3 regions of the Paenibacillus bovis genome follow, and region 2 is predicted to be linked to each of the others. Evidence: riboswitches for the same ligand, from Rfam matches in the RefSeq annotation. Region 2 holds a riboswitch; each other region holds the start of a gene.

Region 1 (11,049 bases), 520 kb from region 2:
GTCCGGCTCCGGATTGACTGCTGCTCCTACAGAGCCTGCGGTATGCAAAAGCGGCGGCATGCCCAGCTCTCCCGACTCATAGACATGAATCATCACCGCTGCCACATGCTGGCAGTAGGCGGTATAGGAAGCCAGCGATGGGCAGGTACAATGCGCATGTGCCTTGCCTGCTTCATCAAAATGCAAATGCACCTGCTCCTGCTGATTCGCCCGAATCTGCACGCTAGCTTCATATTGTCTCCGATGATCATCGTAACGGGTAAAAGACACCTTTCCCGAACGATAATAAGCCATTCCTTTGTTGTAGGCAGTTTGGCCGCACCATCGCTGAATAGCAGGCAGATTAAATTCAGTACTCATGGGCTTCCTCCTGTCCGGCTGGTTGATTCAGCCTGTTTTGCCGTGCAATAGTTTCCGTTTCAGGATCATCACCACGCCTCATAAATGGGCGGTGATGATCTGTATAGTATCTCCCTGGCGAATCATACCTTCCCGCTCTACCGAGCAGACGATACCGCGACGTTTTTTGGCGGCTGGCATAAACCGGGAAGCCACTCCTGGCTGTTCGAGGATACTTTCTATCATTTTGGCAGGCTTGCGGCAGGGTACATTTTCCCCTTCACAGATCAGACCGGTTCCATCTGGAAATAACAGCCTTGCTCCTGCAGGCAGCAGGGTCAGCTGCTCCAGTCCGCGTATCATCAGATTGGCACCAAGCCACTCCGGCCGTATCTCCGGCAGATTCATACGCTGCGCAATCTCCAGACATTCTTCGTAGGAAACGATACTGATCTGGCGGCGATTCGCAATCATTGTGCCGCGTTTGTATATTTTCTGACGAGCATCTGCACGGCGCAGCAGTCCATAATGCCGATCGCCTGGAATTCCGGCCAGCTCGACCGGAATCTCCGGCAACGCGCGTGTCACAAAGCTGCCTTTTGTATCTGCAACCAACACACTTTCTACGGTAATCGATTGGGTAGATTCTATCCACGAAATGGATGGGTTCTGGCTCATGAAGTTTCTCCTTTGATCGTGACCATAATAGTCCGTTTATCGCTTCTTCGATTATGACATACCCGGCAGACCATTCACCAGACACAACCTCTTTTACAGACAAAAGCCTGTGTGCACCTCAAATCATTGCTGCAGCCCAAATTGCATACGGTTGTTCAACCCTGAAGTGCATAGATATAGTTATGCAAGACCCTTACGGATCGCTCGGCAAAGCAGGGATCTGTTGGTACATGGGCAGCAAAAAGACCTGTTATGAAACAGATCGACCAGAGTATTTATACTGCCTATGCATAGTTAATCTATATTCCTGATACCGGACCGTATCTGCTGGCTTTTCTGGAATATACAGATAAATTAGCCCTATGCGACGTTCCATAATTTCCCACGTATAGGTAAAAGAACTACAACTCGCTCTGTATTTTATACTGGCAGAATCAGGAGGATACCAAATGAATACCCAGGTAAAATCAACAAACGATGCTTGGTCACGAAGTCACTGGATAGAAGCTGCTGTGGATTTGGCAATATCTTTTCCCGGCCTGGTATATCGGGCGGCTGTCTGCGTATTAGCCTGCCTGGTTGGCAGCTGATCGCCTCTAGAAAAGGGGAGAAGATATCCCAGACTATATACGTGTTACCAAATTACATGCCTGTTATCAAACAAAGACCCGTAACCCATAATATGGGCGCCGGGTCTTTGTTCGATTTGTAAACTGATAAATCTACAGTATTTGCTGATCAGGAAACAGGAGGCTTGATCTGCCGAAGTCTTGTCGCAGAACGACGGCGGTAGACGATCGTCAGCAGGATCGCCAGTCCGATAAATCCATACGATACCACACTGGAGAATGCCAGAACTACCGCTGTACTCAGCTCCGCAATCATGAATATTTTGGTCAGTGCTTCCAGTACCAGAATGATCCCCCACATCAGCGTCATATTGCGCATAACGTTCCGGAAATACGGATATTGCCAGTTCTTTTCCCCATCTACATTGGGTGTGAATCGGCTGACCATATGATAAATGAGCGGTCTTCTCATCAATAACGATCCCAGAAACAACGCTCCTACCCCGGCTGTAATAAAGGACTCACGCATCAACAGCAGCTTCTCGCTGCCTCCGAGCAATACCATCACGAGCGACAGAACAAAGGTAAACAGCATAATGCTTCCAAATACATCCAGATTCCGGTGCCGGTACAGATGGATCAGATTATCCAGCAGAGGCACCACGGTCGCAATAGATAGGGCTGTAAGACTGCTCATGTACGGTTTGAGCAGAATATAGATCAACCATGGAATCAATCCATTGATAATCAGGGTCATGATAATGTATTTTCGGCCAGGCATTGCGGACATAGCCCCATCTCCTTTAGTTCAAAAAATCATAAGAATTATGTATACAGGAATTATATATTTAAATTTATGCATAATCATCCCACTTTAAGCTTAGATCGTCTACGTCTATAGACCGAAATAACCCGTAATTCGGCTGCCAACCATACTATATACAATCATTTCCTCAAAATAACAAAAGTTGACAATTATATTCCGATCGACATATAGTGTTAACTGTATCCACTAGGGGCGCCTGTACGGGCTGAGATAAAGCATCTGCTTTGGTCCCTTTGAACCTGATCTGGGTCATGCCAGCGTAGGAAAGTGGTTGAGACTTCGTTGATACGACGATACGGTTTCTGCCGCTTCCTGCCCGGAGGCGGCTTTGTGCTGTCCATGGGAGGAGGCCGGGTAGACGAATCGTCAATCTGCGTATGTACATAGATAGCAGGCAGATCGAAACAGATGGTGAATAGACTACGGAATGTGCATGGAGCGCAGGCAGCAGATGTACCTGTACTCGTTGCGCGGAAGCATTTTGATACTGATTATCGGTCTATTTTGTACCCCCATCCAGGGAGCTAACCTCTCTTTGTCTCCTGCCGGAGCTGGAGCTACACAATCGGCCGCTCTATGCCTGTTGCTGGACGCTTCATCGTACCGCAGATATCTGCTCGCACGGTCTCCTCTTCCCTTTGTGCTTCCATCCCTGTATTAGTACGTCTCCTGGCGGATATCTACATTCGTGAGGAGGTTTTTTATTTATATGACTATTTTTCAGACCCCATTACCCGGCAGCCGTAAAGTATACATTCAGGGTTCACGTGCCGATATTCAGGTACCCGTACGCGAGATTGCTTTATCAGACAGCGAGATTCGCGGAGAGATCGTTCCCAATGGACCGCTGCATATTTATGATTCCAGCGGTCCTTATACCGATCCCGGACAGGAAGTGAATATCCGGCAGGGACTGGCTCCGCTTCGGCAGAACTGGATCGCAGAGCGAATGGATACGGTACACTACGAAGGCCGCCATGTACGTCCCCAGGATAACGGATTCCAGAGCAGTGAGCGCGAAGCCCGGCAGGGTGCCGAACTATTCCCGCAGAATGATCGGCAGCCGAAGGCGGCACTGCCTGGCGCCAATGTGACCCAGCTGCATTATGCACGACAGGGGATTATTACGCCGGAGATGGAGTTTATCGCCCTGCGTGAAGGCATGGAGCCTGAATTTGTCCGCTCCGAAGTGGCTGCCGGACGGGCGGTCATTCCGTCCAATATCAACCACCCCGAGAGTGAGCCGATGATTATCGGTCGTCATTTTCATGTAAAAATCAATGCCAATATCGGCAACTCGGCTGTCGCTTCCTCGATCGAAGAAGAAGTAGAGAAGATGACCTGGGCGATCCGCTGGGGAGCCGATACAATCATGGATCTATCTACCGGCAAAAATATTCATACAACAAGGGAATGGATCATTCGCAATTCACCGGTACCGGTAGGTACGGTTCCTATTTATCAGGCACTGGAAAAGGTCAATGGCCGGGCGGAAGATCTGAGCTGGGAAGTATTCCGTGATACGCTGATCGAGCAGGCCGAGCAAGGTGTGGATTATTTTACGATTCATGCCGGTGTACTGCTGCGCTATATTCCGCTGACAGCCAATCGGGTGACCGGCATTGTCAGTCGGGGCGGATCGATTATGGCAGCATGGTGTCTGGCGCATCATCGGGAGAATTTTCTATATACGCATTTCGAAGAGATTTGCGAAATTATGAAGCGTTATGATATCACTTTCTCCCTCGGTGACGGGCTGCGTCCCGGATCGATTGCGGATGCGAACGACGAAGCCCAGTTTGCGGAGCTGGATACACTCGGTGAGCTGACCCATATCGCCTGGAAGCACGATGTACAGGTAATGATCGAAGGACCGGGGCATGTGCCGATTCATCTGATCAAGGAAAATATGGACCGCCAGCTGGAAGTATGCGACGAAGCGCCCTTTTACACACTGGGTCCGTTAACGACCGATATTGCTCCCGGCTATGACCATATCACCTCCGCGATCGGTGCAGCGATGATCGGCTGGTATGGTACCGCGATGCTCTGCTATGTTACACCCAAGGAGCATCTGGGACTGCCCAATCGCGAGGACGTCAAAGAAGGCGTAATCGCCTACAAAATTGCCGCCCATGCCGCCGACCTCGCCAAAGGCCATCCGCAGGCGCGCAAGCGGGATGATGCCCTGTCGAGAGCACGGTTCGAGTTCCGCTGGCGGGATCAGTTCCACCTCTCTCTCGATCCGGAACGTGCTATGAGTTACCATGACGAGACGCTGCCTGCCGAAGGGGCCAAAAGCGCTCATTTCTGCTCTATGTGTGGTCCCAAATTCTGCAGCATGAAAATTACCCAGGATATCCGTGATCAGTATGGTGATACGCAGGTCGAACAGGCGATGCAGGAAAAGTCGCAGGAATTCAAAGCAGGCGGCAGCCGCATTTACAGTTGAGATAGACTGATTGCCAGAGCAGCAATCAAGTATCGCTACTAGCGTATGATTAATAACGTATTACTAAAATACGGCTAGCACAGTGATTGAGCAGCAATATAGCCAATACGCAGAATACAAGCTATTCATAAATCCTGCCGACATACTACCATACCCGGAAGGAACACTGCCTCCAGTGATCTTTCCGGGTATGTGTATCCTGCTAATATCTATTCAACTCCGTCTGCTATATGAATATGCAATTTTATATTGCGTTTACAAAATAAGGTTTTTCATATGACAAATGGGATATATGATCAATGTATCATATGAATACATATTAGGAGTGTGACGATCTTGAATACCTTTTCCATGAAAAAAGCAGCCCTGTCCCTGGGCGCTGCCGCTGTATTAAGCGTGCCTTTATTTACTATCGGCTTCACTACTGCCGATGCTGCTGCTACGACTGCTGCCAAAAAAGTAACAGCTCCCAAAAATGTCATCCTGTTTATCGGCGATGGTATGGGCGAAGCGAGTCGTAATGCTATCCGCTACGCTACTGTCGGCAAAAATGGCACATTGGAGATGGACAAAATGCCGGTATCCGGCCTTGTACGTACCAGCTCCAGCGACAGTCTGGTGACAGACTCTGCCGCTGCCGCGACGGCTATTGCGACTGGTGTCAAAACGTATAACGGCGCCATCGGCATGGATGCCAAAAAGAAACCGGTAACCACTGTAATGGAACTGGCCAAAAAAGCCGGCATGTCTACAGGTGTCGTAACGACCAGTCAGGTGACAGATGCGACAGGCGCTGCTTTTGGTGCACACGTCGAGAACCGTTCTGCCCAGAGCGATATCGCCAAGCAGTATATTGAGAACAGCAAAATCGACGTTCTGCTCGGCGGCGGCGAAGACTTCTGGTATCCAAAAGGAACCGCTGGTGCTCATCCGGACGCTCCAGCCGAAGATCCGTCAGAAGGCAGCAAAGGCACCCAGGGCAATCTGGTAGAACGCGCCAAAAAGCTGGGCTATGACTACGTAACCGATACTGCCGAGATGAAAGCTTCCAAAAGCGGCAAGCTTCTGGGCCTGTTCGCCAACGAAGAAATGTTCCAGGCACATAACGAGCTGGGCAACAAATACAATCCAACCGTCTCCCTGCCGGACATGACTACCAAAGCACTGGACGTACTGTCCAAAAACAATAAAGGCTTCTTCCTGATGGTAGAAGAAGAAGGCACCGACGAGATGGCGCATGATAACGATGCCGCATTGACGATCAAAGCCGGCCAACAGCTCGACAAAGCCGTCAAAGTCGCCAAAGACTATGCCAAAAAGCACCCTGATACTCTTGTACTCGTAACTGCTGACCACGAGACAGGCGGTATGGTTATCGAGGAAGTCGATGCTGACGATGAGTCTGGTGACGGCGAATCCAAGGAAGATGGACCATTCACGATCGCTGGTTCCAAAGAACAGTTCTATGTGGACTGGACTACAGGCGGACACAGTGCAGTCGATGTAGCACTGACAGCTATGGGCCCGGGCTCCGAAGAATTTACCGGTAACTACCAGAATACAGCTATCCACGACAAACTGGTCAAATTGCTGAAACTCAAGTAATTGCCGCAGCATCGATAGATACACCGGAATCAATCATAGGTATGTAAAAAAGCAGGCTGTCCCTTCGCGGGAAACAGTCTGCTTTTTTAGCGATTCGAAAATAAACCAATTAGTTCTTTTCGATATACGAACGTACAAAATCAGGCTGTTCCTCGCTGAGTATATCTATTACAGCCTGGAATAGATTCGGCGGATATTCTGCAATTCGGTGGCACAGATACAGATACCATTCATGACCGTATGTCAGATAAATGCGTACCGGCTGACCGCGATCCAGTAGACGCCGGCTTAATTCCGGGCGAATACCATATAATAGCTCATACTCTGCATAACGATCTGCTCCGGCAGTCTGCAGTATCTCCAGCATCCGGTCGATCAGTGCTTCATCATGTGTAGCCACTGATACCCGGCAGCCCTGCTGCAGCACATACTCCACCAGTTCCACATAACGCGTATCCAGTGCCTCCGAGCGAGGCATAGAGATCGATTCCGGCTCTTGATAAGCGCCTTTGACGATACGCACCCGGGCACCGGCTGGCAGCTGGGCTACAGCATCTTCCGGCGTCCGGTGCAGCTGGGCCTGCAGCGTAATACCGATATTGTCCGGATACTGCCGGACTGCACGTGTATAGACGGACAGAATACGGTCGGTTTTGGCAGACTCCTCCATACTAATAAACAGCTCTATACCAACCGGCTCTGCCTGCTGGGCAAGTTCCAACAGATGACGCAGCGCCAGTTCCGTGTCCAGCAGCAGCCCGATATGCGACAGATCAAAGGATACCCGGGCACCTTTGCGATCCACTCCGGCTTCGCGGATCAGCGCAGACAATTCCTGCACAGCCTGCTCACATTCTTCGGCACTCTGCGTATTTTCCCCGATATATTCGAGCGAGACGGCATATCCTGCGCTTTCCAGCTCCCTGGCTGTATGTAATGCCTGCTGACGCTGTTCTCCGGTAACATAGCGATCGGCGGCTTTTTTGAGCAGTTGGTTCATCACCGGATCACGATCGATATATTCCTTGATATCCAATCGGCGGGCAACCGACTTTAGCGCATCTGCCAGCTGCTTCTCCATGGATTCGCTGTGTGCTGATGTATTTATTGTATTCATAGTATCCCATCCCTTCTTCTGATTTGTTTCCAAGCATATCGGAGAAGGGAACAAAGGGATTGTACAAAATTGCTATTTGAAAAATAATCATTATCTATTCTGTTGATCCTGCCACATTTCATACTATTCCATACTTCTGATCAGCATGCTCAGAGCCATATTCTATCCATGGATCATGCATGATTATCTCTCTCTACCAGACCCGGGTATCCTTATACCGACAGGCTGTATTTTCCTGGCGTCACACCGACCATCCGGATAAATAGACGTGTCAAATGACTCTGATCATAGAATCCAGCTTCTGCAGCAATATCGGCAATAGGCCGCTGGCGGGCCAGCTCGGTTTTGGCATAATTGATACGCAGTACATTCTGATAACGATGCGGCGGTAGATGATTCCACTGCTTGAACAGACGAATCAGATGGAAGCGGCTGATTCCTACCTCCTGTTCCAGCTGTGCCAGTGTAATTTTTTCGTTAAAATGGGCATTCAGATACTCCCGGACTCTGCCTATGTATTTGTGATCCTGGCGATGCGACCGTCCATGACTGATATCTCCGGATTCTGAGCCGGTTAAGGTCTGAAGCAGTTCGATTAGCCCGCTCTCTATCGTCAGTGCATCTGCCTGCTGTCGGAGTTGCTGCATAATCTGACGAATATGCAGGCGGCAAGCTTCATTTTTGCCGGCAGACAGTAGATACGGAATATGGACAGCCTCCAGCTCACGCTGTTCCAACCCCTGCAGCCACTGCGGCTGGATAAACAGCATTTTATACTGCCAGTCCAGTCCCTGATCCGGATGGCATGCATGCAGCATCTGAGGCGGAAAGCTGATCATCCGCCCTTCCTCCACCAGCATCGTTGTGCCGTCACACCATGCATTGGTCTGCCCCTGTTCGATCAATCCCACCGAATACTCTTCATGAAAATGCTTGTGATAGGCCAGATCGTCTGCCAGACAATGCTTGGCTTCGAGAAAAGGCAAATCGGGATGACGGTAAAATATCATATGGGTCATGATCCGCACCTCCTTTGACGAATAGTATGGACAGCAAAAAGCCGCCAGTCAAGGGTTTCCCCTGACCAGCGGCCTGGCTGTACGATCATCATAGATGTCGGTATCGCGGATGACCTATAGGCTATAGATCATCTATAGCCTATGCATGATCTATACCAAAAGCAGTCGTAATCATTCCTATTCTTGCAGAGCGTTCAGTACCAGACTGTTCACATAAGAGTTGAAGATCAGCCCTACATGATATACGCCAGCGATGCGAATATTGTTCGCACCATCCACGATAGACAGGTAGTTGCTGACGATCTGGTCATTAATGCTGTAGATCGAAGTCATATCGATACCTGCTGGTGCAGTACCTGTTGTGAGACGGTTGGCGCCGCCCAGCGTGATCAGTTTGTCGACTTTCTCTGCGCCGCCATAGTTAAGAATATAGTACAGGCTGTTCGCCCCGCCCATACTGTGAGCGATAATGTTCACTTTGGAGCTGCCTGTTCTGGCGAGGATATCATCCACCATGCTACGGATAGCCGGTGCATTCATAACCTGTGTACCGTTCTTGCTTGGCAGATCGATCGAGTACAGCTCATCTTGCGACCAGCCCTGGCTCAGCAGATAGCTCTTGATGTACATAAAGTTGCTGGACGACCCTCCCAGTCCATGAACAAAAAGAACCGGTGTGTGGGTTGTTGCTGCCGAAGCCTGTGTAGTAAATACCGGCAAGCAGAAAATAGTGGACAGCATCGCTGCCAGCATGGTGAATTTGATTGTAGTCATAAAGTTACGCATATTTGTCATTGCTCCTATTCTGTATGTTTTGAATAAATATGTATTATTTTACATTATATGATTCTTATATTCACCACCAATCAATTTAGGAATAGAACGAACAGATTAACTATAAAATAAAATTTTAAATTTGTCAAATGATGTAATAAATAGGGTTATCGCCTTCATTTTACTAAAATAAGAATTGCGCCTAGCCACTGTTTTGCAGTCTATGTTTAAGAAAAAGCCGCTGAAGCAATGATTTCTACTTCAGCGGCTTTTGTATATTCATACAGTTTGCGATATTACTTACGGCCGGAGATTGCGAATCGTAAATTCGAACTCCAGCTCCTGATCTGCTGGAATCTGATACTCTTCGTGTACTGGTGCTCCCCAGCTATCGTCACCGCCAACACCCATTTGCTTGCCAGCTACCGTAACCACTGTATAATGGACTTCCGGCAGCTCGTAGACATGGGCTGCACTTTCCAGTTCCAGCGCTGTATACGGCGAAATATTACATTCTACCGGTGCAGAAGCCGGAGCGGTCAGACGCAGACCATACTGCTCGTCATTCATAATATCAACCCGGCGTACGCCTGTACGGTTACCTGATTCCTGAGGAACCACATAACCGGATACATTATCGGCTGCATCATTGCGGAAATGTACAAGTCTCGCACCAAACGCACGGTCAATATAATTCTCGTCCGGTCCCATCGCATACCAGTCCAGATGATGATAATCGGCCGGAATTTTGAAGGACAGTGCCACGATCGGCAGATTTGGCAGTCCGGCAGCACCGGTATAACGCGATTTGACCTGCAGACTTCCGTCCGAATGCACGGTGTAGGCTGTTGTCATGCGTACATCGGTATGGATGCTGAACATATACTGGAACGTCACTGTTACATGGTCCTGTTCCTGCTGAAGCTCCACATGAGTACAGCGGCGTGCCAGACTCGCAGCCAGCCATGCTCCGGAAGTGTACCCTTGGGCTGTGCCTTTGTCATTGTCGGTCGTTGCGCGCCAGAACATCGGTACCGGCGGTGCAGCGATATATTCCCGTCCACCGTAGCGCAGGGAAGTCAGACTGCCTGCTCCTTTGGAGAACATAATGCTGTAGCCATTGCCGTGAACACCGATATTCACATCACCTTCGGCTACATGCATCGCTCCGGCGGATACAGGTGCTGCCTGCTCGCCTTCTACCACAAATACATACTCGCCAAAGGATACTTCATATCCCGCTTCTGCCCACAGCTCGTCTGCTTTCAGGATTAGCGACGCGTGGATCGCGTATTCGCCCGGTTGTCCGGAGACATCCGGCATTTTCACCTCTATATAGCCTTCCTGACCAGCAGCTACCTGTACATCCAGCACCATTTCATATACCTGAACGCCATTACGGTTCAGACGGTAGAGCAGCTGGTACGCCTCTGTTCCTTCGAACAGATTCTCATTGACCACTTTGACTCCATTTTGATCCGGAATCAGCTTGATGTTCTGGTACAGGAATTTGACTTCCTGCATTTTTGGAGACACTTTGCGATCCGCATATACGATTCCATCCGTACAGAATCCGTAATCGGTCGCACGGTCGTCATAGTCTCCACCATAAGCCAGATACTCCACGCCATAGCGATTTTTTTTCATAACAGCCTGATCGATATAATCCC
Region 2 (11,049 bases):
CAGATTGTACGTATGGCTGTGGTATTCGAATACATCGCGTGTTGCTTTCATTTCTTTGCGGGAAATGGTCGTTTTGGCTGTAGGTACGAATTTCTGTTTGTGATCCTTGAGCTTAGTACCGACGATAAAGATCGAAGCATGGAATCCGTACTTTTTGAGTACCGGATAAGCATATACGACATTATTCTGGTAACCGTCATCAAAGGTAAGTACGACCGTTTTCTCGGGCAGCTGAATCTCGCCATTCACATAGCGTTCCAGTTCTTTGAGGGTAGCGGTATGGTAGCCTTCATCATGCAGATATTTAATTCCTTCTTCAAAAGCTTCGAGGTTAATTCGCGCGTTATTCGGTTCAACATTATATTTTTCCGGTACGACATAGTGATACATCAGCACCGGGATATGGCTGGCTTTGCCGGGAGGAGCGCTATGGGTGATTTCCGAAGCGGCAGCTACATTGGTCGCTCCTTCCGGAACTTCGCCGTTCAGTGTCTCAAACAGATCATCGGTCATATCATATGTGGCCTTGCATGTCTCATAGGAGAAAGCGGAAGCATGTGGATACTTCAGGCTCAGCACATAGAAGGTCACGACGAAGGCGATAGTAATATAGAGTAGAATAATGAATAGATTACGGATACGTCGAATTCGCATTTCGCAGGCTCCTTTTCTGTCGACTGAGTGGGCAGCAATTCACTCCCCTTATATAACATCGGACAAGAAGCCGTGAAATTTTATGCTACTGTCGAATCATGTAGAATGTCCTATATAACCGAGTTGTATATATAGGCATGGTATGAACCAGGTTCTGTTCATTGATAAATAGGCAGGGGAAACCGGCTAAAGAGAGACGGACAATCCGAACAATGCACAGGGCATACACCAAAAAGCACGCCTCCACGAAACGTGAAGGCGTGCTGGTTCAAGCGTTAATCATACTGTAGTGTGGATCATGATTTAGAACATGGTGTTATCATTGGCGGACTTTTCAGGGACAGGCTGGCTCAGTGTCCACATCTCGGCAATCTGGCCGTTCTCAACGCGGAACATATGCACCACTGCATTACCGCGATCATCGGCACTGTTTTGCATATGGCTATACACCAGAACCAGATCGCCTTCTGCAATCACATTGGTTACTATGGCAGTACTATCAGCGTGAGCGCGGAACTCCGTCAGATAATGACTGGTGAGTGCGTCACGTCCGTTGGCAATACCGGAGCCGTGCTGAATGACATTGTCACTGACTGCTTCTTTGGCAGCATCGGTATTATGACTGTTGAAGAATGCATCATAGAAGTTTTTGACGAAATTGGCATTGGCCGCAACGGTCGCTCGTGGAGTATCAGCTACCACGGCCTCGGTAGAAGCAGTAGGCAGAAGATCAGCCGATTTCTCGGAGCCAGTCAGATTGGCTGCCGTCACACTCCAGTGCTCGGCGATCTTGTTATCCGCGATCCGGTACATATCGACCATGGGAGCAGACGAAGCTTGGGTGGCTGTATCAGCAGAACTGCTCGCCGGAGCAGCAGGCTCGGTAAAGACAGCGACCAGATCTCCCTGGCCGATCATGCCGCGTACATTTACTTTGTAATCGGCATTTTTCTGGAATAATGATGCATAGTACGCTGCGAATCCTTCGCGGCCGTTAGCTGCAGCTGGATTATGCTCTACATAACCTTCGGCCAGATATTGTTCTGCCTGATCCAGCTTGTGGCTGTTCAGAACATCATTATACAATCCAGTCACCAGCTTTTTGTTGTTGGTGATTTTGGTTACTTCGGCAGAAGTGTTGGCAGAACTGTCCGGTTCGGCCGGATTGGCTGTTGTGCCCGGAGTGGTACTGCCGGAATTCTCGGTAGTCGAAGGTGTCGATGGAGCAGGGGCATTGGATGTATTATTGCCCGAACAGGCAGACAGTACACCTAATAACATGAGACTTGAGAGTAGCAGATTGGTTTTTTTCATAATTAAAACTCCTTTGATTATTCATTGAGGGTGATTACTGTTAATCTCCCGACATGCAGCGAGCTGCTCTGGTTATATTAACCAAATGGTCAGCTGGCGAACGCATAGCTAACCAGATCGCTGCAGCAGTTCTTGATGTATCACTGCGATTAATAACGTGCAGAGGTTATTTTCGAACCTGCTGAACAGTACCTGTTCTATTATAAAAGACGTATACATCAATTGCGATGTTTCGCGATTTATAGTGAATGTTTCTAAATTTGCGGTATATAAAAAGCCAAAACAGCCTCCGGTGCATCATATACCGGAGGCTGTTTCTAAGCTGAGAAAGTATAATATTGTAATAAATGAAAATATATCGACCATCATTTATAAGGAAATACCTGTTATTTCCCAGCGGTACTGCTTGTCCGCACCAGATCGCAGTCCGCATTCCTAGCGGCGCATGAAGATAAACTTCTGGCCCAGAATTCCGATAATGCACAGAATCAGACTCACCCATGGCGAGATAACCAGTACAGGCATCACGTTGCGCAGATAGGTACCGACAACAATAATCGCAATCATAATGACCAGATAAGAGACGACCGAGCGGCCGTTGATTTGCATGCGCGGACGATCGAGCTCGCTCTTCTCCGCAGGCTGCTCGGCTACCCGCCGTACCAGCTCAACAAGCACAACCGCACCGGCAGCGACCAGGATCAGCGTAGAGAGACTGATCTCGCCTACAACGCCGGAGCCGCTGATATTGATTTTGAAAAATCCCATCAGCGCCTGCAGCAGAAACACCCATGTAAGCGCGACCCAGACAATCATCAGATAATACATGGGCTTGCTCAACTGCCGGGCCTCCGGCAGGTTCTCGATGAGCTGGTCGGCATAAATGTCCGATTCCTTGCCAAACAGCTGGCGAGCCGTTTTGCCTCTTTGCTGGGCTTCTAGCAGATGCTGTCCCATCTCCAGCAGCAGTTCTTCACCGGATTCGCGGCGGATGCGTGCATCCCGCACATGTACGATGACATCGTCATAGTAGCTCAGATTATCCTGTTTGAGTTGATCACGAATCGAATTAATATCCTTTACCAAATGACGTACAGTACTCATAATCGTTCCTCCAATCGTAATAAGTTGTACCTGTATATATTCCTATTTATACCGGCTGCGTGTAGTACCGGAGGTCGGTCTGGAATCTATTATTCTGCCACACTTTTGCTGCATTGACAATTGAATTCCCGGGATGCTAATATATTGTTTATCTAATACCAATTAAACTTATCGGAATTATTAAAATTAAATTATTTATCGCATAAAAAATAGGAGTTTTCTGATTATATACACCGCTATTACGGGGAGGAATCAAGATGGAACGTAATATCATTATTCGTCATCAGGAACTGGAGCTAACAGCCAGTATTCACTATCCAGCACAGGATCGTCAGGCTGACGGACAGGGGAAAGGCAAAGACCGTACACCGCTCATTGTAATCTGTCATGGCTTCGTGGGTAGCCGGATCGGTGTAGATCGTTTGTTTGTTAACAGTGCGCGCGAACTTGCGGCTGACGGATATATGGTCGTTCGTTTTGATTATGCGGGCTGTGGGGAAAGCAGTGGTCTGTATGGTCAGCAGGGCCTGGATTCCATGGTGGCGCAGACACGCAGTGTACTTGATTATGTGATGAATTGCAGTGATATCGATCCAACGCGGGTGACGCTGATCGGTCACAGTCTTGGCGGGGCGGTGGCGATTCTGACAGCGGTGCGCGATCACCGGGTCAAGCATCTGGTGCTCTGGTCGGCGGTCGGGCACCCGTTTAATGATATCGTCAAAATTGTAGGCCGCGAGACGTATGATCAGGCCGTGATCGAAGGAGAAGCGGATTATCTGGGATACTGCTTTAAGCCGGTGTATTTTGAGTCATTGGGCAATTACCAGCCATTTATCGAAGCGCGGCAGTTCAGCGGAGATGTATTGGTTGTACATGGTACTGGCGATGATGTGATTCCGGTGGATTATGCCTTTTTGTATCAGCAGGAATTCTGGACCCGGCAGGAAGGGCGCTGCGACAAGCAGATTATTTTCCAGGCGGATCATACATATTCGTCGGGGCCACATCGCCGTGAGCTGCTCCGGTATACCCGGGAATGGCTGGCCGGTCGCGAAGCTGCGCAGACACAGTGGCAGCACTGGATGATCTAGACAGATTACGATCCTGACGGAATAGACTTCATTCTGCTGTGAACCGCTGGATCGGAGATTTGACAGTCCACCGATATCCTTATAAGATCGTAACTACAAGAGCATGGCAGATACAGCTGTGGCGTTATCGCCGACAGATGATTCTCTGCTGCTCATCATATCGCTTTGAATTCACTAGGGGAGCCGTAGAGGCTGAGACGGATATGAATCCGGACCCTTGGAACCTGATCTGGGTTATACCAGCGGAGGGAAGTGGACGCGGATATTCACTCATGCCTGATAAGGCACTTTATACCTGAATGAATGATACGGCCCATTAATCTCCTGCTGGAGGTGAATGGGTCTTTTTTGTATATGCGTTATATCGTTGTATCGCCAAAGGAGGAGAAGAAACATGTCGTTTTTGCAAAAGGTACGTCAGCAAAATCCGCTGGTACACAATATTACCAATGTAGTAGTAACCAATTTTACAGCAAATGGTCTGCTTGCCCTGGGGGCATCGCCGTTTATGGCTTATGCCCACGAGGAGGTAGCTGATGTGGCAGCGATGGCTGGCGCGGTCATGCTCAATATGGGTACGCTGGATGAATATACGCTGCAGTCGATTCTGCTGGCTGGACAATCAGCCAACCGGGCGGGAGTACCCGTTGTATTCGATCCGGTAGGAGCGGGGGCGACTCCTTACCGCACGGCAGCAGCCCGTCAGGTGACGGAGCAGATGCAGGTTGATATTTTGCGCAGCAATATCGCAGAGCTCGCTCACGTCGCCGGCGCGGAATGGACGATTCGGGGCGTCGATGCCGGAGCTGGTGAAGGGGATCGTGTGAAGCTGGCTCAGCAATCGGCCCGGCAGCTGGGAACGCTGGTCGTGGTAACCGGACAGGAAGATATCGTTACGGATGGAGAGACGACATGGATCGTCAGCAATGGGCATGAACTGCTGACCCGGATCACCGGTGCAGGCTGCCTGCTGAGTTCGGTAGTAGCCGCTTTTGCAGCAGTGAGCGGAGGCAGGGAATACTGGCTGTCCGCTGCAACCGAAGCGCTGGCTTTTTATGGAACAGCTGCAGAGATTGCGGCAGAGCGCACCGCAGGACAGGGAACCGGCAGCTTCCAGATCGAGCTGATCAACCAGCTGTCTCTGCTGACACCGGACGAGCTGCAAAAGCGGGCACGAATCGAGCAGCTGTAGGAAGGCATCGTCGCAACAGATAGTAGTGCAGCGAAATTCATAATACCAATCCTATGCCCATCTATATATTTCTATACCAAAGGAGAGAACAGCGATGAGTATTCATCAGGCATTAACGATTGCAGGCTCGGATAGTGGTGGCGGCGCGGGTATACAGGCTGACCTGAAAACCTTTCAGGAATTGGGTGTCTACGGCATGTCCGTGATTACGGCTGTCACGGCGCAGAATACGGCGGGCGTACAGGGTGTCTATCCTGTCGAGATGGCAGGTGTGATCCGGCAGCTCGATTCGATCGGGGAAGATCTGGCACCGGATGCAGTCAAAACCGGTATGCTGTTCAGCGCAGATATTATCCGTGAAGTTGCGCAGGCTGTACGCCGATATGGCTGGCGGCAGCTCGTGATCGATCCGGTCATGGTAGCCAAAGGAGGATCGGTACTGCTTCAGCAGCAGGCCGTACAGGCTTTGATCGATGAGCTCCTGCCGCTGGCAGCGATCATTACCCCCAATGTTCCGGAAGCGGAACTGTTGACCGGCATGACTATTCGTACGCTGGCAGAGCGCAAGCAGGCTGCCAGACAGTTGGTAGCGATGGGAGCACGATGCGCGGTCGTCAAAGGTGGACATGATCTGTCCACTAATCAGGCAGTAGATGTAATGTATGATGGGGAACGGTTCCATTATACAGAGAGCCCCCGTATCGACACACCGCATACCCATGGGACAGGGTGTACCTACTCGGCAGCGATTACGGCTGAACTGGCGCGAGGCAGTGACATGCTGTCTGCGGTACGCACTGCCAAAGCATTTGTGCAGGCTGCAATAGCAGACGGACTGGGTATCGGATCGGTACATGGTCCGACCAATCATTTTGCTTATCGGCGCAAAGGAGCGGTATTATGAAGCAGCCAGCAGAGCATCACACAGGAGAAACACAGCAGTCGGCAGGCTATACCGAACAGCCCGGACGGCAGATAGTTATTCCTGCTCACGGCACCGACGCGCGCAGCCGCTGGATTCGTGAGAGGCTGCCGGTATATCTGGTGATGGGCAGCATCAACTGTGCCCGTCCGCCGGAACAGGTGCTGATAGATGCTATCGCGGGAGGCACCACTTTTTTTCAGTATCGTGAAAAAGGAACAGGCGCGCTGACCGGCAGCGCTGCAGTAGAGCTGGCCCGGCAGCTGCAAAGTATATGCAGAGCGCAGGGAGTGCCCTTTATTGTCAATGACGATCTGGAGCTGGCTTTGCAATTGGATGCGGATGGAGTGCATATCGGTCAGGAGGATGCACCTGCTGCGCTAATTCGGCAGCAGCTAGGACCGGACAAGATTGTTGGCGTATCTGCCCATTCCCTGGCAGAAGCCAAGCAGGCTATAGCGGATGGAGCCGATTATCTGGGTATCGGACCTGTCTATCCGACCCGTTCCAAAGCAGATGCCGAGCCGGTACGCGGTACGGCGATCATTGAGCAGATTCGTGCAGCAGGCATAACCCTGCCGCTTGTCGGTATCGGAGGAATTGATGCTCGCAATGCAGCGCCTGTTCTGCAGGCTGGAGCGGATGGAGTAGCTGTTATTTCGGCTATTGCCGGAGCATTAGACAGCAGACTGGCTGCCGCTGAGCTGGCCGCTTTATTTGCCGGCGACAATATTTCCGAATAGACATAATCGGGATAAACCAAAATACGGACGGTATTCGGCCATGCCTGCACAGGAAGCGCCGGATGCCGTTTTTTGGCTATGCCCGGTTGTGGGAGAAACTCCTGACGACGCATTAGATACATGCTGCTGTTACGTTATGATTTGAGATGACTGCGACCTTTCCTTTACAATCTGGTATAGAACCAGCAACACGGATCAAGAGAAGCTGAGAAAGGAAGAGTCTATTGCTAAAAGAACGGATCGATTATCTTTGCCACAAAAAGAATATGTCGCGCAAGGAACTGACGGATGGACTGGTGACCCAGGCGCATTTTTCCAATATTCTGGCTGGGCGTTATCCGCTGCCGGATGACCTGGCGGAAGCAATGGCTGAGCGGCTGGGCGTATTGCCAGGCTATTTGCTGCATGCCGACGATCAGGATGACCATGTATTACAGCGAGCAGAGCAGATTGTCGAGCAGCTATCGGTGCAGGCCTCAGCGCTTGAGGAGCAGCAGGTGAATGATCTGCCGGATCGGCATGATACGCTGACAGTAGAACTGACTACCGCCCTGATGAAAGCTACTTATTACCAGCAGCTGAATGATCAGGATGCCTATGCCTATTTGCATCAATCCTATCTGAACTTTTATCTGGAACGGTATGGTCGGCCGGATGAAGCCCTGCTGCCTTTGCCGCTGATGAAAGCAATGCTATTCTACAAAATCCAGTCTGCCCGCTCCCGGCAGCAGTATCACGATGTATTGGCGCAGACGGAGCGATGGCTGAATCTGCTGCCGGAGCAGGGAGAGACGTGGCTGACTGGCCAGCAGATTCGTATGGAAGCTTTTGTACATACCCGTCAGTTTGAACCGGCCAAGCAGACTTTTGAAAAAATAACTTCGTACATCTACGAGCAGCGGCTATTCCATCGCCTGTCCGGAATGTATGTACTGTACAGCGGATACTGCCATGTCATGCAGCAGCCTCAGGAAGCACTGATTGCCCTGTCGATGGCAGAAGCGCATCTGGTCTACGCCCAGCATCAGGGCGATACGCTGACTGCTATTATGAATAATCGTATTCTGATGCTTACGATGACCGGCGAGCTATCGCAGGCCGCGCAGGAAGTGGAGCGCTTTGGCAGTATAGTCGATCTGCAGCCGCCCGAGATGCGGCAGCAGATGGAGCCGGTGCTGCTCGTATACCGGTGCGAGATTGAGCTGGCTCGGCAGGATTGGGCTGCGCTGGTGCAGCGATTGGAGCAGCTGCGCACTCTGACGCTGACCGAGGATCAGCAGATGGCTGTACGTTTTTATAGCAGTCAGCTGGCACTGGCTCATGGACAGGCAGATCAATTTATGGAAGAAGCGACAGCCTGTCTGCCGTATTTTGAGCAGATCCGTCAGCAGGATCGATTAAATATTCTGTATGAAAGTTTGGCAGTCGTGTCGGAAGAGCAGCGTCGCTACAAGGATGCAGCCTCGTACTACCGCAAACTGGTCTATCTGCTTCGCCATGCCTGACAGAAGATTATAGACGTATCCATTATCCCGGAAAAATACAAATAAAGAGCGATTAATCGGAATTCAGGCGATAAAATAGACCTGGAAACAGCCTGTCTGCTGCAATATAATGCGGGAGATCGGTAGCTTCTGTCCGTGAATCCCTGCTTTTATTTGCGACAAGCGCCTTTATCCCACAAAAAAATCAAACCTGTATCGTATTTAAAGCAGGCCATGAGCCTGCTTTTTTGTATGTGCCGTCATGTATTGTGGCACGATTCCGGTCTTTTTATAATAAAAACAGGAACATAATTACAAGCACAGGAGCGTGATAGATATGGGATTTTTTAAACGTAACAAAAAGCAGCAGGATGCACTGGATCAGGCAGAACAGACATTGAACAAAGGAATCAGCGGATTGTTTGTCAAAAGCATTATCCCCAAAGAGCACCGTGACCAGATGAATGCAGGATTGCAATCTGCCCGCGATGCGCAGGCAGCAGCGCAGGGACATATCCCCGTCACCGCCATGGGTACAGTACTGACGATCCGGGATACCGGCAAACTGGTCAATTTTGATCCGATCGTCGTCATGACGCTGGATGTACTAGAAAATAGCGGAGCCCGCTATCAGAAGACGATGGAGACACTGGTACCCAAAATGCATATTCCCCGCCCAGGTGATCGAATCGGACTGGGCACGCATCCCTCCCGGCCATCCGAATGGATCTATATGGGACCGCTGTACTGATTATTGATATCCACATCAAAAAGGAGCGAAAAATAATGGTAAAATTTCTGGTAACAACAGGTTCAATATGTCTAATGGCGGCTCTCTTTCTACCTTTATATGCGAATTTTCAGGGAGGGGGTGCATACGAGGTTATCGACTCAGCCTGGTACCGTCCACTAATCTATACCGGCTTTGCGCTTGTATTTATTCCTTCTATTCTGGGTACCCTATTTAGCCTGCGTACGGTCAAATCCGGTGAACCCGCAGTAGGATTGATTGAGCGTGTACAGCAGACCGGAACGTATATCAATGAACAGCCTCAACTGGAGCTCGAAGTCATCGTTACCCGTCACGGCCAGCAGCCTTACCCGGCCCGTACACGAGCTGTTATTCCACAGACAGCGCTCGCCCAGTTCCAGCCCGGCAGCATTATTCCACTGCTGGTCTCACCCAAAGATCCTGCCAAAGTCGGTATCGATCTACAGGGTCGGGTCTCTCAGACAGATGTACAGAATCTGCTGCATGAGCGAATGATGCAGCAGGGAGTGCCTCAGGATATTATGGAGATTGCGCAGCATGGCGAGCAGCTCTATGCCAAAGTGGTGGATGTGGTGCCTCTGGGCAGCTCCGCACCAGGCAAAGTCCGGCTGCAGCTGACATTATCGATTACAACCAATCAGGGAGACACCGTCACTGTAAATACACAAAAGGAAATTTTCGAGACCCAGCTTCCACAGGTACAGCAGGGTCATGTCATCCGGGTGATGTACTCAAAAGCTCATCCGTCCGAAGTGGCACTGGCTCTGCCGACAGGCGAAGAGGAGCTGCGCCGTGTATTTGGGCAAAATCAATAATTGGCGTCAGCTGTACGATTCGAGTGCAGCAGATGAACAGGATATATAACAAAACAGCCAACCTGTACGGACGATCCGTTCAGATATGGCTGTTTTGTTATTGTTTTTTATATGATTAGATATGCGATCAGGCTGCTTTGTGTGTAGGGGCAGTCGGGCTGCCACCACGGTGATGATTATTTCTTTTGAACAGAGTAGCTCTCAGGTAAGGCAGTACCCAGTAGTCCAGTCCGATTTTACCGGCATTCGCGCCAGCGACGACGATAAAGATCTCTGCCAGCAGCAGGTATGGGTTGGTGCTTACCGTACCCGAGAACAGGAAGGCAAAGTTCATTACCATGCCCATCAGGGCAGCGATAGTAGTGAACGTACCGAGGATCAATCCCAGACCGACGAGGAATTCACCGATTGGTACAATAACATTGAACAGTCCCACATTCGGCAGTGCAAAATGCTGCAGAAATGCTCCCCAGCCTGCCTGGACGCTTGGATGTTCGCCGCCGGTGCTTGCGATAGCACCGGTCAGGAAGCCGGTAGCGTCGAATCCGCCGGTCAATTTGCCCCAGCCGCCTTCGATCCATTTGAATCCGATATACACGCGTACGATGGTTAACAACCACATTGCCACTTTGCTTTCTCTAAGCCATCTGTTCATAATTGATGCACCCCTTAACTATAATATCAAGCCATTTTGCTAATGCTGTGATGTCATGTGATGATTGTCTCTTTCATGGTTTTATCTTAAAACATTCCTAAATTTTAATATGTAACAAAAATCACAATCTAGTTTATTTTTTAATATTTTATGATTAAGCAGTTTAAACTGGAGCTTTTGTCTATATTGTCATATGCAAAATAGATATAGAGCGAGCTATCTTCGTAATACGGATTGTGGACAGGAACGTTTTATCGTCTCCAAACGCTACCTGATTTTGAAAAATATGACCTTTATAGT
Region 3 (11,049 bases), 370 kb from region 2:
TAAGCGACATAGTGCGTAAGAATGATACAACATGTGTATATACCCAATTATAGTACTTTTGTAACAGGTATTTAGCCATAAATTAAAATTAATTTAAATTCTCTATTATTATGCGTAAATGAATCATTTCATCTGCCTATTCTCTAAAGCTTTAACTTGTAGATAAACGTAAAAACAGACCACCGGAAATGTTCCGGCAGTCTGTTTTGTCATAGATCCACTTGCCATTAATCTGTATTCATAAAATTAGCTGGCCGGAATCTCCAGTACATCGCCTACCTGCAGACGGGTAGGATCTGTGATTTTGTTGTACTTGGCAAGTTCCTGCCAGGTCACACCGTATTTGATACTAATGCGGTAAAGGTTATCGCCTTTTTGGATTGTGTACGTATCTCCATCTGCTGCCGGAGCTGGCTTAACCGGCTTCACTGGCTTGGCAGGAGCAGTTGGTTTGGCCGGTACTGGTTTGGTTGCAGGAGCAGCCGGTTTGTCCTTGGCTGGTGCTACTGGCTTGGTGCCTGCTGCCGGTGCGGCTGCTTTGGACAGGTCAATTGTATAACTGGCAAATCCGTCTGCACCTTCACCTGCGTAGGCAATCGGCTCACTGGTGCTACCTGCAGCCAGAGATGGTGCTGCTTTCAGGGCATCCTGTGCTTTTGGTGAAGACGTAAAGGTTACTTTGGCATTGCCCTTGATTGGAGCCAGAGACCAGTTGCCGTCGGCTGTCGGATTGATGGTGCCGTTCTCGCGGATATAGTCGATGATTACCTGACGGTTCTCATCCGGGGAAGCCAGAACGATGCGTTTGCCGTCCGGATTCGCCAGCTTGGACGCCGAAGCACGGTAGTTATTCGTTGCTACGATAAATTCCTGTTTTGGATCGATCGGCTTGCCGTTGTACTGCAAGTTGATGATCCGGTTCGCGGATTCATTGACTACGGTACCTTTGGCATCGTATTTCTGCGGCTGGGTCACGTCGATCTGATAGGTTACACCATCGATCACGTCAAAGTTGTACGTCGGGAAGTCCATGTTGATCAGCGGCTGGTCGCCGGACTTGGATGGATCGATCTGGTTGAATTGCCCTGCAGACCATTCCAGCCAGTTTTTCACTTCTGCGCCGTTTACCTTAACGGCGTAGACGGTGTTTGGATACACATACAGGTCGGATACGTTTTTGATCGCAATCGTTCCTGTGGCAATATCCGTGTAGTAGTTCGGGCCGGAGCGTCCGCCTGCCTTGAATGGAGCCCCTGCAGACAGAATAGGCAGTTTCTCATAATCGGTTCCCTGCAGCTTTTGCTCCAAATACCATTTTTGTGCATTGGTTACGATCTGGATGGACGGGTCATCCTGCACCAGCGCAAAATAGCTGGTAATACGGGAAGTCGTTTTGCCTACCGGACCACGTACATATTCCAGCGTCTCTTCATGCTCGTGGTAGACCGCATCCACAACGCTTTGATCGGCTTCTACCAGTGCTTTTTTGGCTTTGGCATCATAAATGGGACGTGCTTCGACTTTGGAGTCGGTTACTTCCCAATCCTCGCCTTTTTGCGTGAGCTGCAGATCGATGATTCCGAGGTGATCTCCCCAGAATCCCGGCTCTACGGAAGGTACGCCATTAATAGTACCTTTTTCCAGATCAACGCCTGTTTTGCCTGCAAAGTCTGCGCTCGGGAATACTTTGTGCGCATGACCGAACATGATTGCGTCAATATCCGGCACCTGGCTCAGATACAGGACAGAGTTCTCCATCAGTTCGGTTTGCGGAATATCTTCAAAGCCGGAGTGCGGAACTGCAACAATGATGTCCGCTCCCTCCGCTTTCATTTGCGGAACGAATTTTTTGGCGGTTTCGATAATATCTTTGGCTACTACTTTACCTGCCAGGTTGGCACTGTCCCACTGCATGATTTGCGGCGGTACAAAGCCGATTACGCCGACTTTGATCGTGTGCTTGGCGCCCTGCTCGTCGGTTACTTCCTTATCGAGGATTTTGTAAGGAGTAAAGTAGTTTTTCTCGCCTTTGCCTGTGCCGTCATCGACATAGATATTGGCATTAATATAAGGGAAATTGGCTCCTTCGATCGCAGTCTTGAGGAAATCGAGACCATAGTTGAACTCGTGGTTCCCAAAGTTGCCGACATCGTAGCCAAATTGGTTCATAGCTTTGTAGACAGGATGTACTTCGCCTTCTTTAAGCGGTTTTACTTTGGCGACATAGTCAGCCAGCGGCGTACCCTGGATCAGGTCACCGTTATCCACCAGTACGCTGTTGGGTGCTTCTGCACGAGCTGCCCGGATCAATGTAGCGGTCTTGTCGTAACCATACTCATCTGTCGGTTTATCCGAATAGTAATCATAGTTCATAATATTGGTGTGAATATCCGTCGTTTCCATGAGGCGAAGCTTGACCGTTGCACCTGATGCAGTCGTATCCGCTGCAAATACCGGTACAGCCGTGATGCCAAACAGCTGCAGCGCTGCAATCGCCGCTACTGTTTTCTTGAGTGTCTTTTTCCCCAGTTTCAAAATTAAAACCCCTCCCGAGTATATTCAGCACGTATACGTTCTCTGATTCATTCAATATAAACGCTTACACTCACCTATGTATAAAAAATATGTAAAGCCGGTATGAAATCTGTATACGGATTTGCGCTACTCGTTACATATTACAGTTCGATATGGGAGTGCAGACGCATAAAAGAGCGAAGTATATAGCTGCATGAGAGAATTTTATACTATAGACTGACATATTTGAAGGGATATTTGATCCAATTTTTAATTTTTTGTAAAAATAGTTACAAAAAAGACGTATATATTACATATATACGTCAGTTATTTTTGCGATTTTTTATCCAAATCCAGCTTTGCCCGGCTACAGTTTAACTACTCTTTATTCCGGTACACAGGATTTTGTATATCCTTATTGACTCCAGCCTGTAGCAGCCTGGTCACCTTTGCGGTGTTTATGCTGCAAATAAGAGTCAAGAATTCGGTCCAGCTGCTCGGATTGATCGATCACCCGGTGATCACGGATTCCATGCTCTTCTGCCATTTGATTCAGTATGCGGCGTTCCTGTTCAATCTGCTGTTCGATCTTTTTCAGGTCCAAGGAAAGCACCTCCTGTAGATTACCCCTTTCACTTCTCGCATTGCCTTATATTTGAAATAGATAAAATTTGTAGTAATACATTGTTTATACCCCAAAATCAGGGGTTTGATCAAGTTCCTACAGTCCCTATTTTATCCTTTTATTGGAAACAAAAAATGACAAAAAATCCGGTGTCCGATTCTGTAGTCTGCCTGCGCATTTTACAAAATTCGTCACCGGATTTTACATCGCTATCCTGAAATTCTTGTTAAGCGAATCGTATCCGTATCGACAAACGAAAGGCGTTTAGCCGTTCCAGGTCTGTTTCTGACCTTCTTTGTCGGTATATTCAATCGTTTGTGGGGTAATATCCAGTACTACATAATCGGGATCATCCGGTCCGGAGAACCAATTTTTGAATTCATCCTTCCAGACACGCTGCTTCAGTTCATCATTTGTCGATACAGCGCAGGTTGCCTCGATTTCGATTACTTCGTTATTGCCGCCTTTTTCGTAACCGAGCAGCAGATAGCAATTCGGATTCTGTTCCAGCTCATCCACTTTTTGCGTTTTGCGGTCGGTAGCCAGATGAATATTCAATCCTTCATTATATACCGCCATATAGCGTACCTTTGGTTTATTGTTCTCCACTGTGCCGAATGCACAAAAACGGTTTTCTTCCAGTGCTTTGACGATAGATTGTTCAACTGATGTTTGACTCATGATCAAGCTCCTTCCGCGATATGGACTTGGATTATTCAATACACCCTGATAACAAGGCGCTGAATTTTAGATAGTACTTAACTTTGAGTGCCTGTATGGATACTTACCCGGTCAGCAGCAAGCTGAACCTTCACCGCTTATCCTATCGTTCCCCGGATGCCTCACTTGCTGGACAGCAGGCAGGCTCTCGTCTATAATTACACCTAGAAAAAGCGCATACGATCTGGGGGAGCTGGGCTAGCCGGCTGAGAGTGTATTCGATCAATACAGACCCTTATACCTGATCTGGATAATGCCAGCGTAGGAAGCGAATCAAGCATTGTATGTGTCCTCATACGATATGCACCTATGTCGTCCCGATCCGGGGCGCTTTTTTTATATACAGAGGAAGAAGGGGTAGAGAAATGAACAAACACTGGAACAAGCTTCTGCCGCTGCTGGCGGTATGCCTGCTGCTCATCACTGCAGGATGCGGAGGCAAAGGAAGCAGTCCGGCCGATAACAGCCAGAGCGCCGAAGGAGCAAACGGCAGTACTCTCAAGGATGTACAGGTCGTGCTGGACTGGACACCGAACACGAACCATACCGGTCTCTATGTGGCTCAGCAGATGGGCTACTACAAGGAAGCCGGATTAAATGTAGAAATTATCACACCGGGACAGGGCGGCGCCGATACAATGGTTGCTTCCGGTAAAGTTCCGTTTGGTATCAGCTATCAGGAAAGCGTGACCCAGGCACGCGTGCAGGGTGTACCGCTCGTCTCGCTAGCCGCTGTGATTCAGCACAACAGTTCGGGCTTTGCTTCACCGGTAGACCGTAACATCAAAACGCCCAAGGATATGGAAGGCAAGTCTTACGGAGCCTGGGGCTCACCGGTCGAGGAAGCCGTGATGAAATCAATCATGACGACCGACGGCGGTGATGTCAGCAAAGTCAAAAGTGTGAATATCGGAGATGCGGACTTTTTTACAGCGGTCAAGAAAGGCATCGACTTTGCCTGGATCTTCTACGGCTGGACCGGTGTCGAAGCCGAGCTGCGCGGTGAACCGCTGAACATGATGTATGTAAAAGATTATTCGCCGAATCTCGATTATTATACGCCGATTATTGTGACCAACGAAAAGCAGATCCAGCAGGACCCGGAACTGGTCAAAGCTTTTATAGCGGCAACAGCCAAAGGATATGAATACGCCATCGCCAACCCGGACAAAGCCGCTGATATTCTGATCAAGGCTGTACCTGATCTCGATCCTGAACTGGTCAAAGCAAGCCAGAAGTGGCTGTCTCCCAAGTATCAGGACGATGCCAAACAGTGGGGAATGCAAAAGCCAGAGATTTGGTCCGGGTATGCCGACTGGATGTATAAGCAGGGTCTGCTCGATGCCAAACTGGACGCTTCCAAAGCATTCACCAATGACTATCTGCCGGCTGCCGGTACCCAGTAAGCTTCCGAGTTATTCCCGGCGTGACCGATGAATAATAGACCGCTCACTGCTCGTCTTTATGATTGATCCTGTCGATTTTATCGAAGACAACCAATCTTATTTTTCACCCAATTCATTTACCCAGGAGGTTATCATGATGGCTACGACTCTACTGAGCATTCAGGTTATTCCCAAAACACCCAACAATGAAAATTCCTATGATTACGTGGATGCCGCTATCGAGGTGATTCAGGCTTCCGGACTGAAATATGAAGTGCACCCACTGGAAACGACGCTGGAAGGCGAGCTTCCACAGCTATTGGAAGTTGTACAGAAGATGCATGAGGCGCTGGTGGAAAAGGGCAGCCCGAGTATCATTTCCCAGATCAAAATCGCGCATAATCCATCCGGCATCAGCATGGACGGACTAACGGAGAAATACCGCTAATGTCCATTAGAGCATGGTGGAAAGGCATATGGCCGCCCTTTGGGGCGGTCGTTTTGTTGCTGGTCATGTGGCAGCTCGCCACTTGCTTTTTCCAGATTGAAGACTGGATTCTGCCAAGTCCCGCCCGTATCGCCCAGGAAGCCGAGAAAAGTTACACCAGTCTGCTCGGGCATACGTGGGCCACGCTGAAGTTGACGCTATCTGGATTTGGCATTGGAGCGGCGACCGGGCTGATCGTCGCCGGTGTGCTGCATTATATTCCTTTTCTGCGCCGTGCACTGTATCCGCTGCTGATTCTGAGTCAAAATATACCGCTGATCGCACTCGGACCACTGCTGATTATCTGGTTCGGTTTTGGACTGTTGTCCAAGCTTATCGTTATTGTACTGGTGTGCTTTTTCCCAATCACGGTGGCAGCACTGGGCGGACTCGCCGGTACCGACCGGGTGATGATGAATTATATGCAAATGATTGGAGCCACGCGTGGACAGATTTTCTGGAAGCTGGAGCTGCCTTACAGTCTGCCGGCTGTCTTCTCGGGACTGAAAATTGCCGCTACCTACAGCATTATGGGGGCGATTATTGCTGAATGGATCAGCAGCAGTGAAGGGCTTGGTTATTATATGCTGCTTCAGCAGTCTGCTTTTCGTACCGACCGCATGTTTGTTGCGATTATGATTGTGATTGCTTTTAGCCTGATCATGTTCTCGCTGATCGTGCTGCTGGAGAAATGGTGTGTACGCTGGCAGAATGACAGTACTTCCAATAGTAAAGGAGGAATCGACCGTGCCTGATTCCACATATCCTCCGGCGGCAACTGCTACAGAAAGAGATGCAGCTGCCACCGCTTCTCCTTTCGCAGAGAATGGGAATGCCAGACCTTTTCTGGAGCTACGGAATATCAGCAAAGCTTTTGCCCAGGGCAAACAACAGCTGCAGGTCATGGAAAATATATCGCTGACTGTACATGAAGGTGAATTTGTCTCGGTAATTGGCCCTTCGGGTTCGGGGAAAAGTACCCTGCTGCAGATGATTGGCGGGGTGCTGCTGCCGGATCAGGGAGATATTGTGCTGCAGGGCCAGCGGATCAATGGCCTGCAGGGCAAAGCCGGTTATATGCCCCAGCAGCCGGCTCTGCTGCCCTGGCGTACGATTGAAAAGAATGTAATCCTCGCCCGCGAGACTGCCGGTATGCCGCGTCAGGAATCGCTCGCTCTTGCCCGGACCTGGCTGGACAAAGTAGGATTGGGCGGATTCGCCCGTGCCTATCCACGTACTCTGTCCGGCGGTATGCAGCAGCGGGTCGCTTTTTTGCGAGCACTGCTTGGACCGCAATCGCTGCTTTGTCTGGATGAGCCGTTCAGCGCGCTGGATGCTTTTACCCGCAGCGAGATGCAGGCTTGGCTGCTGCGCATCTGGGAAGAGAATCGGCGGTCGGTCGTTTTTATTACGCATCATATCGAAGAAGCGCTGCTGCTGTCCGATACGATCTATGTATTATCCAGCCGCCCGGCTCATGTGATCCAAAAAGTCTCAGTGCCTTTTCCAAGACCGCGGCGTGAAGAGCTGGTGGATACGCCGGAATTTATCGCGCTGCGCAGACAATTGACTGAAGCGCTGCGAGCGGAGCTGAACGGATGATGAGCGAATACGATGTTCTGCATTCTTCAACGTCCTCTGTCTCTGCTGCCTCGTTATCCAAACTGCAGGAGAAATCACCCTCCATCCCGTCTATCGATAGCCATATTCATCTGGATCAATATGACGATGATGCTATTCGTCAGATGATGCAGAGTCTGCCGAATCATCAGGTCGAATCGATAATCGCGGTCTCGATGAACAAGGATTCCTGCCAGCGGATCGAGCTGCTGTCCCGGCAATATCCGGGTCTGGTGTACCCTGCTTATGGCTATCATCCCGAGCAGCCTCTTCCTTCCCGGCAGCAGACCAGCGAGCTGCTGGAATGGATAGAATCACGGATGAACCAGTTGGTAGCTGTAGGCGAGATCGGACTGCCTTACTATCTGCGACAGGAGCTGGCTGCGCGTGAAGAGAAACTGGATGAAGCCGGATATATTCAGCTGCTGGAACAGTATCTGCAGCTTGCCGCCAAGCATGACAAACCGGTTGTACTCCATGCGGTCTATGAGGATGCCGATACGGTATGCCAACTGCTGGAAGAGTACCGCATCCGGCGAGCCCATTTCCACTGGTTCAAGGGCTCTGCAGCCACGGTCAAACGAATGGCGCAGCATGGATACCATATCTCATTCACCCCGGATATTGCCTATGAACCGGAGATCCGTGAACTGGCTGCCCTGTATCCCCGTGAGCTGGTTATGGCCGAGACGGATGGGCCGTGGCCTTTTGAGGGTCCATTTACCGGGCAGTCTACTCATCCGCGCATGACCGCAGATGTCTGCCGGGAATGGGCTGCGATTCAAGGGCTAAGCGAGTACGAAGCCCGTCAGATTCTGTATGCCAATACCTGTAATTTTTATCAACTTAACGGGTGATAGGGATGGCACTTTAGTATGTCGAAGACTCACAATCACAAAAAGCCTGATCGGCAAGAAGGAAATTCTTCTTCAGCCAGATCAGGCTTTTCTGATTGTATTGGCAGTCATGGGATCAAATAATCAGCAATACACGACCCGTGTACCGAATCTTGCGATACAGTTGACGACAGCCTGTACTCGCAAATCCTTTACTGATTATTCGACCTGTATCATATGCTGATAAGCATGAGTATACCAGTTGATCACTACGGATAGCTTAACCAAACGATATCAAGCTTTGTAATCATCACCTTTGACGGATGCTGCAGGACTCAGCCATACGAGCAGCATGGAGAACAACTGCTCCATCTGCAGCGGTTTGCTAAGGTAATCGGATGCTCCGGCTTGCAGACAGCGCTGCCGATCATCCTTCATCGCTTTGGCGGTCAACGCAATAATCGGCAGTTCTGCCCACTGTGATTGTCGGCGGATATTCTCCATCGTCACATAACCATCCATTACAGGCATCATAATATCCATCAGGACCAGATCCGGCTGACCCTGCTCCAGCATTTCCAGGGCTTCCTTGCCGTTATAGGCACTTATTACGTTCATGCCTTTGGATTTGAGAGCCCCTTCCAAAGCAAAAATATTACGGAAATCGTCATCCACCACCAGGATTTTTTTGCCTTTGAGCATATCCAGCTCTTCCGGCAGACTGGCAGGAGACGATAAAGCAGTCTCCGGGCTGTCCGGTGCAAAGTCTTCCGGCAGTGAAGGAATATACAGGGTAAATGTACTTCCGCGGCCTACCTCACTCTCGACCGTAATAAAACCACCCAGCAGCCTTGAGAATTCGCGGCAGATCGATAATCCGAGTCCGGTTCCGCCATAGTCACGGTCGGTCCGGGCGCCTTCCGCCTGACGGAATGCTTCAAAAACGACCTGCTGCTTGTCCGGCGCAATACCGATCCCGGTATCTTTTACCGAGATGGCGAGCATATGATCCATCTTTTCTGGCAGTCTGTAACCTTCAGGCAGCGGAACTTTCTCTGCCGGAGCAATCCGCAAGCTAATCTTGCCCTCACTCGTAAACTTGAACGCATTGGAAAGCAGATTTTTGAGAATCTGCTGCAGTCTTTTGCCATCGGTATAAAAGGTCGGCGGTGCATCGGTATCTACTTCCGTCCAGAATTGCAGATTCTTCTGCTCGGCCAGCTTGTTAAAGTTATAGCCCATTACTTCCGGAATATCATGAATAGAAATCAGCTCCCGCTGCACCTCGACCATACCTGCCTCCACCTTGGACAGATCCAGAATATCATCGATCAATGCCAGCAGATCCTGTGCCGATCGGTGAATAATATTACCGTATCCAGGCATTTCATCCTCATGATCCCGTGGAGTGCTTTCGGCAACCAGCTGGGACAGAATCAGAATACTGTTCATTGGTGTACGCAGTTCATGAGACATATTTGCGAGAAATTCCGTTTTGTAGCTGGAGCTGAGCTTAAGCTGTTCGGCGTACAATTCCAGTTCCTGACGAGTTGTTTCCAATTCATGCGCTTTGGTCTCCGCAAAATTTGTACGTTCCCGCAGCTGCTCATTGGTCGCCTGCAATTCTTCCTGTTGTACTTGAAGCTCCTCCTGCTGGGATTGCAGCTCTTCCTGCTGCGCCTGCAGCTCCTGGTTGAGTATCCGGGTATTGCGCAGCAGTTCATCCACCTGCATCCGCTTCTCGATATTGCTGATGATCGCTCCGAAGCCTACACAGATCTGCTCGATCAGCTGACAGTAACGCGGAGCGAATTCAATCGCTGCTCCAAGCTCCAGTACCGCTATCGTACGACCCTCAAAAACAATCGGGGTAACTACAATCTGCCGGGGCACAATATGACCAAATCCCGTCTGAATACGGATCGGATAATCTTCATTTGCTGTCAGCAGCTGTGTTTTCTGTTCCACGGCTGCACGTCCAATCAATCCCTGACCCGGTCCAAATTCATGGATAGTTCCCGTCATATTGCCATGGGCGCCGTATGAATATTCCAAATGGAACTGGTCTCCCTTGGTATCCGGATGCACATAATAAAACAATCCATAGGAGGCTTCCATCAAAGGAACGATTCTGGCAAGCAATTTCTCCGCCAGCTCCGGTGTATTGTTAATCCCCTGATAGACGTTGCCGATCTGTGCTAGCTGGGTCTGTACCCAGTTATTATCCTGCATCTGTTCCGAAGTTTTCCGTACCTGTCGATTATGCTCTTCCAGAGCAATCGACATTTTATTAAACGCCTCGGCGATATTGGATACTTCATCGCCGCCCTCTACCTGGAGGCGCGGAATATCCTGCACGTTATCAAAATCCACATTATTGATAACATGGGTAACCTGCTTGAGTCGTCCAGTGGTACGGCGCAAAGTCCAGACCGTGATTCCGATACCGGATAGCAGCAATAAAATAGCGAGTATACCGGTCATCACCCATCGCTCGGACATAAGCGTATATTGTAAAAAGAAACCTTCTATAATAATGAATAGAATTGCCAGCATCAGCATAAAGCTAAATCCAATAATCTGTTGATGTTTATAATTCATAAATATTGCATTCTTCCTCTCTCGTGATGTAGGCAAGATTATAGCAAAAAAGCTGGCTGAGTATACTTTCAATGATACGTGAACATTGGTACTTTGTCTGTAGAAACTTGGACTTATTTTCATTTAATAGCAGATTGTATTTAGCTTACGAAAGTAAAATAAAAGACTTAGACAGTCAAAAATACATTTTATGTCTGGAATAGAAAAATGATCCGGTAATACGAGGTTTGGAATCTACTATTCTGACTGGGCATTGTTAGA

The links. A riboswitch is a leader RNA that binds a small molecule or an ion and turns the genes downstream of it on or off. The one in region 2 is predicted to bind thiamine pyrophosphate.
Region 1: another riboswitch for thiamine pyrophosphate. It lies ahead of thiC (phosphomethylpyrimidine synthase ThiC); the one in region 2 lies ahead of thiM (hydroxyethylthiazole kinase).
Region 3: another riboswitch for thiamine pyrophosphate. It lies ahead of AR543_RS04650 (ABC transporter substrate-binding protein); the one in region 2 lies ahead of thiM (hydroxyethylthiazole kinase).

Annotation. Positions count from the first base shown of each region.
Region 1 covers NZ_CP013023.1:932,820-943,868, reverse strand. The annotation lists gene AR543_RS04100 (DEAD/DEAH box helicase) at 1-360, opposite strand, end outside; gene AR543_RS04095 (MOSC domain-containing protein) at 439-1,017, opposite strand; gene AR543_RS04090 (VC0807 family protein) at 1,756-2,376, opposite strand; TPP riboswitch at 2,591-2,695, shown strand; gene thiC (phosphomethylpyrimidine synthase ThiC) at 3,122-4,864, shown strand; gene AR543_RS04080 (alkaline phosphatase) at 5,216-6,469, shown strand; gene AR543_RS04075 (proline dehydrogenase family protein) at 6,579-7,586, opposite strand; gene AR543_RS04070 (helix-turn-helix transcriptional regulator) at 7,799-8,605, opposite strand; gene AR543_RS04065 (esterase/lipase family protein) at 8,783-9,391, opposite strand; gene lacZ (beta-galactosidase, LacZ type) at 9,680-11,049, opposite strand, start outside.
Region 2 covers NZ_CP013023.1:1,449,719-1,460,767, forward strand. The annotation lists gene AR543_RS06185 (polysaccharide deacetylase family protein) at 1-654, opposite strand, end outside; gene AR543_RS06190 (nuclear transport factor 2 family protein) at 958-1,968, opposite strand; gene AR543_RS06195 (DUF1129 family protein) at 2,404-3,072, opposite strand; gene AR543_RS06200 (alpha/beta hydrolase) at 3,330-4,166, shown strand; TPP riboswitch at 4,333-4,434, shown strand; gene thiM (hydroxyethylthiazole kinase) at 4,561-5,358, shown strand; gene thiD (bifunctional hydroxymethylpyrimidine kinase/phosphomethylpyrimidine kinase) at 5,453-6,262, shown strand; gene thiE (thiamine phosphate synthase) at 6,406-7,023, shown strand; gene AR543_RS06220 (helix-turn-helix domain-containing protein) at 7,248-8,528, shown strand; gene AR543_RS06225 (hypothetical protein) at 8,845-9,258, shown strand; gene AR543_RS06230 (hypothetical protein) at 9,294-10,094, shown strand; gene AR543_RS06235 (DoxX family protein) at 10,222-10,752, opposite strand.
Region 3 covers NZ_CP013023.1:1,078,109-1,089,157, reverse strand. The annotation lists gene AR543_RS04665 (bifunctional 2',3'-cyclic-nucleotide 2'-phosphodiesterase/3'-nucleotidase) at 247-2,535, opposite strand; gene AR543_RS04660 (aspartyl-phosphate phosphatase Spo0E family protein) at 2,930-3,118, opposite strand; gene AR543_RS04655 (pyridoxamine 5'-phosphate oxidase family protein) at 3,404-3,820, opposite strand; TPP riboswitch at 4,036-4,145, shown strand; gene AR543_RS04650 (ABC transporter substrate-binding protein) at 4,225-5,265, shown strand; gene AR543_RS04645 (MTH1187 family thiamine-binding protein) at 5,402-5,692, shown strand; gene AR543_RS04640 (ABC transporter permease) at 5,692-6,486, shown strand; gene AR543_RS04635 (ABC transporter ATP-binding protein) at 6,479-7,333, shown strand; gene AR543_RS04630 (TatD family hydrolase) at 7,330-8,208, shown strand; gene AR543_RS04625 (response regulator) at 8,482-10,788, opposite strand.